Regions from separate parts of the Bacillus sp. MT94 genome, predicted to be linked through region 1. Evidence: riboswitches for the same ligand, from Rfam matches in the RefSeq annotation. Region 1 holds a riboswitch; each other region holds the start of a gene.
What was found. A riboswitch is a leader RNA that binds a small molecule or an ion and turns the genes downstream of it on or off. The one in region 1 is predicted to bind lysine.

Region 1 (2,277 bases):
AAAATAACAGGATCCAAAACGCGGAGCCGGCCCATCTGGATGTAACATCAAATTTAGCGCTCCGTATTTTGGACGTTGATCATTCGTTACGCCTTCTAATTGATATGCCCCTCCAAATATTCTCTTTTCCCAAAGGTCACGTTCACCACCAGGGTAAGCAGATACGCTTCCATTAGATAGCAACGTTTCAAATTGACTTTTATATACTCCTTGCTCAAACAGTGCTTCAGCAACTCTTTTCATATTCGAATCTAGTCTGTCTGGATGAAAGTGTAAAGCAATCCTTGCATGAGATTTTAAATTAGCGACAGCTTCTTCAAATATTTCATCTGTAATATTAGACATTTTAAGTATATGATTAATCGTTGCTTTAGCCCTACGTTTTTCGTTCTCTGCATATTTTGAAATATATTCTAAAGCAAATAATTGAGATCTTGATAATTCCATAATCCAATCTCCCCTTTAATTGAAATGACCTTAATCCTTTCAATTAAAAGTGCATTTTTTCCTTCTTATGCAACTAACCTAATTTATTGAACAAAAAGTACTTTAATACAGTCTAATTACAGATACGAGCATTCTTTACGGGTAAATCCACACATTCTACAGAAATGTGATATCCTAGCCATCGCTCAGCAATATGTTCAAATGATAAAACAGATCCCGTTGTAAAAAAACGATGCTTCGGATTCAGATTGTCAGACAAAATTCCTTTGTGCTGTAAAATGGTACTTAACTCTATCGCTGTTTCTTCTGCAGAACTAATAATCGTTACATCTTCTCCTAACCCCCTTTTTAATCACAAACTCTTCTCTATAATCTGATTATTACTATATCCATTGACGTATAAAAATACATTTGTTACTCTTAAAGACGTTAATTTAATATTTAAATCCTCATTCGTATCTCGGTGAGGTAGAGGTTGCAATCATTAAGAGTATCATTTCAGGAGATGTAGTGGCATTGATGAAGGAATGAGAAAGGAATGGTTGCCGAAGTAAGTCGTGTCCACCATGCACGCTTGCTGGGTCTGCATTTAATAAGTGCAGAACTGTCACAAACGTTTCGTTTGTGGAGAGCTATCGAGAGGTATGTCGTGGGTTTCTTATAAGATAGAAAGCATGTAGCGGCAGATTACGTGCTTTTTTTGTTTTGTTTGGGACTTCTCTTCCTGACTCAGGAAGACATACATATCTCCTCGCTTGACTTGGTTATACTAACTTTGGAGGTATTTTCTATGCAACAAAAAAAATGGGGCTTTTGGGTACTAACAGCTTTCGTTGTCGGTAACATGGTTGGCGCTGGTATTTTCATGGTGCCAAGTACGTTGGCACAAACAGCAAGCCCACTCGGTGTCACTTTAGCTTGGTTAACAACAGGATTTGGTGTTTTAATGCTAGCTCTTGTTTTCGGTAATTTAGCAATTCGTCGTCCTGATTTAACGACAGGACCACAAAGTCATGCATATGCTTTATTCTCAACACCAAAAAAGAAAAAAATGGCTGGTTTCAGTATGGTATGGGGATATTGGGTTGCAAACTGGGCAAGTAACGTTGCCATCATTACATCATTTGCGGGATATTTATCACTCTTCTTCCCAATTATGAAAGATACGCGACTGCTATTTTCAATCGGTTCTTTTAACATAGAAGTCGGAAAACTAATTACATTTACGATTTGTTCCATCTTACTTTGGGGAACTCATATTATATTAACAAATGGTGTAAGCGGAGCTGGAAAACTAAACTTCTTAGCAACAACAACGAAAGTAACTGGATTCCTTTTATTCATCGTCGTTACGTTATTTGCATTCGAAGCTTCTAAATTTGGACAATGGTACACACCGATGATCGATAAATCAGGTGCATCACACGGTCTTCTTTCACAAGTAAATTTAGCGGCTCTTACAACGCTTTGGGCGTTTATCGGAATTGAATCAGCCGTTCTTTTATCAAACCGTGCTGTTTCTCCAAAAACGGTAAAACGTGCAACAGTTGCGGGATTACTTATTACAGTTGCGATTTACTTAGGAATTACAATTTTAACAATGGGTGTACTTCACGTTGATAAATTACAAGCTTCTGAACGTCCATTAGCAGATGCATTAAACGCTGCAATGGGTCATGGCGGTGGGAAACTGATGGCATTACTTGCTCTTACTTCCCTGTTCGGTTCTATCTTAGGCTGGATTTTATTAAGCTCAGAAGTACCTTATCAAGCAGCAAAAGAAGGTTTCTTCCCTTCCTTCTTCACGAAAACAAACAAAAAAGGAAGTCC
Region 2 (2,277 bases), on a different contig from region 1:
TCCCTTATATGAAAAAAGCGAGCCAATTAACGGGTTTCGTACTTGTACATGAATTCGAAAACACTGTAGTGTTGCATCATAACTTTCAACAATTTTTGCTTCACCATACAAAAATTTTGGTAACGGCATTTTTCTTCCAAACATATAAAACCATTGTTTCTTTGAAGAAATATGCATTGCCCCTAACTCATCGATATGAAAATGCAGTGTAGAAACGAGTAAATGTGGTTCGCCAAAATAATCTACAATTTCATTTTCGTTTCCATCCAATTGCATAACTGCGTTAAAATATCTTTTCTTATTTCACCTATTGATTCCCCTTCTCCAGCTATTTCAAGCCCAAATCCAATCTTTGTTTTATACAAAAACTTCTGTGGTTCTCCTTCTTTTTTCTCTAAATACGAAATTTCAGTAAAGCGAGCATCCCACTCTGTATGTATATCTGGTTCTTGCGTATATTCCCGTAATTTTCCCATCGTCGTGTTCATTTTTGTCGCAACATAAATAGGCTGTTTCCTTTTCATTCTCCCACCTCCTATGCACTATAAGTTTAATGTACATGCAATGAATTTATTTTGCTACATTTTTCACAAACTTCCTCAGAAAAAGAAAGAATTTTTAAAATATATATAAAACACTTGATTCCCCGAAAAATTTAAATTATTATAAAACAAATGTTACCAACAACTTCATAAATCAAACACTCTCGCCTAAAACGTGAGATAGAGGTTGCAATACTTATGAGTATTCTAATGGAGACACAGAGATGTCTATGAACTTAGATGAAAGGAAGTATTGCCGAAATTGATAAATTTCTCTGCATTTATCAATTGGGGCTGTTTTCGAATAGAAACAGAACTGTCATATGTACAGACGTGTATGTATGAAGAGCTATCTACAAAAAAGAGATATCATTTTTTATGATATTCCTTTTTTGGCGGTTTTTTTATTAGCTCCGTTTTCTGTTTCCCTTTTCCTGTAACAGCACCATCCTCACTTATTTGAGATGGTGTTTTTTGTTTGTCTTTCTGGTAACTACAGGAGTATTGGGATTTATATATTTCCTAATCTATTCTTAAAAATAGACGAAAGAAGGAATTTGCAATGGAAACAATTGTTCAAAAATTTGGTGGCACTTCTGTCGGAAGCGTCGAGCGCATTCAACATGTAGCAAATTTAATTATTGAAGAATATGAACGAGGTCATAGCGTTGTCTCTGTCGTTTCAGCAATGGGAAAAAGCACGGATGAACTTGTCGCACTCGCTAACGCAATTACAGAAAATCCAAGTAAACGCGAAATGGATATGCTTCTATCGACAGGAGAGCAAGTAACTATTTCATTATTAACAATGGCACTGCAAACAAAAGGCTATCGTGCAATTTCATTAACAGGATGGCAAGCTGGTATTACGACAGAATCTGTACATAGTAGTGCACGGATTACTGAAATTAATACAGATCGAATTCAGTCTTATCTTACTAAAGGCACGATTGTTATTGTAGCTGGTTTCCAAGGAGTCAGTGAAGATTTTGAAATTACAACGCTTGGACGAGGCGGTTCTGATACAACTGCTGTCGCATTAGCTGCTGCACTAAACGCAAAAAAATGTGATATTTACACAGATGTGACCGGCGTATATACGACGGATCCACGAGTTGTAAAAGATGCTTATAAATTAGATGAAATTTCTTATGACGAAATGTTAGAACTTGCAAACCTCGGTGCTGGTGTATTACACCCGCGTGCTGTTGAGTTTGCTAAAAATCATAATGTCATTTTAGAAGTTCGCTCAAGTATGGAACAAGAAAACGGAACAATTGTAAAAGGAGAATGTAACATGGAACAACAATCAATCGTTAAAGGTATTGCATTTGAAGATAATATTACACGCATCACAGTGAAAGGATTAGAACAAGGTTCACTTTCAACTGTTTTCTCTACATTAGCAGCGGCACATATTAATGTAGATATCATCATTCAAAGTATTACAAATGAAGGAACTGTTCATCTCTCCTTCTCCATCCATTCTAATGATTTAAGAGAAACATTAGAAGTATTGGAACAAAATCAAGAGGCACTTCACTATGAAGCAGTAGAATATGAAAATCATTTAGCAAAAGTATCAATCGTAGGATCTGGCATGGTATCTAACCCTGGTGTCGCTGCAAATATGTTTACTACTTTAAAAGAAGAAGATATTCATATTAAAATGGTAAGTACATCAGAAATTAAAGTGTCTGTCGTTATTGACCGCCTTCATTTAGTAACAGGTGTT
Region 3 (2,277 bases), 520 kb from region 1:
CAGATCCAACTGTATAAATTGTTGTCCCAGCATCACCTACAATGCTACGGCCTGGTTCAATCCATATTTCTGGCAATGGATATTCACATACAGTAAATTGTTCTCTCACTGCACTTGTTACAGCTCGCACATATGTCTCAAGAGTTAACGGTGTATCCGACTCTGTGTAGCGTATTCCAAATCCCCCGCCTACATTTAACACTTTTACTACATAGTTTGTTTGCTCTCTCACTTCTTCTAAAAATTGGCGAAGAACTTCAATCGCTCGAACAAAGCCAGCTGTTTCAAATATTTGCGATCCGATATGTGAATGAATCCCTAGCACATTATAATTAGATTTTTGTAAAGCAAATCCAATTGCCTGCATCGCTTGACCGTTTGAAACGCCAAATCCAAATTTCGAATCATCTTGGCCTGTTGTAATATATTCATGTGTGTGCGCCTCTACTCCAGGCGTTACACGAATTAATATGTTCACAAACTTTCCATGTTGCATCGCTAAATCGTGTAAAACTTCTAATTCAAAGAAATTATCTACGACAAAACAACCGATATTCGCCTGAAGAGCCATCACTATCTCTTCTTCTGTTTTATTATTTCCATGAAAATGAATACGTGATGCTGGAAATCCTGCTTGGAGCGCAGTATATAATTCTCCTCCAGAAACAACGTCTAATGACATATTCTCTTCACGAGCTACTCGGCACATCTCCATGCACAAGAACGCCTTGCTTGCATATGCTACTTGATAAGAGAAACCACTTTCTTTAAAAGCACGATGAAATGCTCGGCATTTTCCTCGAATAGACTCTTCATCGTATACATAAAGTGGTGTTCCGTATTGCTTTGCTAGCTGCGTCGTATCGCACCCTCCAATTTCTAAGTGTCCTTGCCCATTAATTCGGCTTGTGCCGTGTAAATACATTTAAATTCCTCCCTTATTTCCTCTAAAACTCATAACCCCAATCTTCTATTCATTGCAGCACGCTTTTAGATAGACAAAAAACGCGCGGAACAATGTTCACACGCGTTTCTTATTAGGAAAAATATATATTGAAAAAATAAACGAGTTGTTATCTCCTCAAAATAAGAAACCGCATCAACATCTCCAAATAGCTCTCCATAAAATAAATCTTATGACAGTACTACATTTATTCAATGTAGTCCCAATATATGAATAAGATGGTTATTCTTATATTTCGGCAATAGTCCCTTTCAGCCTATGATCACAGATTCCATGAAATCTCCCATAGCTTACTCTTTCCTATCGCGGCCTCTACCTTTGAGAGTAGATGAGGTAAGTCTATTTAATTTTCAAACATCTAATTGTTGCTATTAACAATACCAAAGGACCATTTTATTTGTCAAACAATTTTTTATATTGTTTTTTTACAGTTTAATTTTGTATCATTTGGTAAGCGCTTTACTGAAATCTTTGTCACTTCCCATTCGCCTTCTTCGTTATTAAATGTAATCGTTACCTTCTCAAATGGGGGAGCAATTTTCCCAGCAACACGTTCATACTTTGTCACTTCAATACTTGCTTGAAATAAATATGTACCGCTATACATTTTTTTTAAACTAATAATTTTAGGACATTGATACGGTTTCAAACTTCCATATTGTTTTTCAATTGCTTTATTTATTTTTGGAAATAAAACAGAATAAAGTGCATCTTCCATAAGAGGTGCATCATATTGAGCTATTGACACACTCGGTGAGGTAAAAAGTATAACACTACTACATGCTATAAAATATAATAATTTTCGCATTATAACCTCCGTATTATCACGCGATTCTTTCTGCGTACGATAATTATCATACATAGAAATTCTGTTTTATTGTCTCCCACCACTCTTTTTCTACTCGATTATTATAAAAAAGCCCACAACTCTCTTTTATTTTCGTATAATGATACTCATAGTATAATAATCATAATAACAAAGGACTGTTCGTATATATAAAATGAGTCGTTAAGCAAACTGACTCACAAGAACTGTCATGCTTTTTAGGAGAGGAGTATATTATGCTACAACATCTGTTTCCAAAACTGCGATTTGCACTCGTTGCAGTCGTTTTACTATGGATTAAAACATATATTGTGTACAAGCTAGCATTTGATATTAAAATTGATAATTTCTTTGAAGAATTCATGCTTTTTATTAATCCACTAGCTGCGTTACTTTTATTTTTCGGCTTAGCTTTACTTGCATCTAAGTACCGAAACCGAATTATAATTGGAATCAGTTTTATACTGTCATTTATTTTATTTGGAAA

Region 2: another riboswitch for lysine. It lies ahead of AC1Q51_RS00325 (aspartate kinase); the one in region 1 lies ahead of AC1Q51_RS14535 (amino acid permease).
Region 3: another riboswitch for lysine. It lies ahead of lysA (diaminopimelate decarboxylase); the one in region 1 lies ahead of AC1Q51_RS14535 (amino acid permease).

The regions. Positions count from the first base shown of each region.
Region 1 is NZ_JBXAEZ010000003.1:557,947-560,223, forward strand. It holds gene AC1Q51_RS14525 (DUF3626 domain-containing protein) at 1-447, opposite strand, end outside; partial or broken gene AC1Q51_RS14530 (glutamate racemase) at 560-799, opposite strand; lysine riboswitch at 909-1,090, shown strand; gene AC1Q51_RS14535 (amino acid permease) at 1,238-2,277, shown strand, end outside.
Region 2 is NZ_JBXAEZ010000001.1:73,995-76,271, reverse strand. It holds partial or broken gene AC1Q51_RS00335 (DUF4166 domain-containing protein) at 1-303, opposite strand, end outside; partial or broken gene AC1Q51_RS00330 (hypothetical protein) at 246-524, opposite strand; lysine riboswitch at 716-902, shown strand; gene AC1Q51_RS00325 (aspartate kinase) at 1,105-2,277, shown strand, end outside.
Region 3 is NZ_JBXAEZ010000003.1:36,671-38,947, forward strand. It holds gene lysA (diaminopimelate decarboxylase) at 1-925, opposite strand, end outside; lysine riboswitch at 1,106-1,287, opposite strand; gene AC1Q51_RS11865 (DUF3888 domain-containing protein) at 1,377-1,772, opposite strand; gene AC1Q51_RS11870 (LTA synthase family protein) at 2,027-2,277, shown strand, end outside.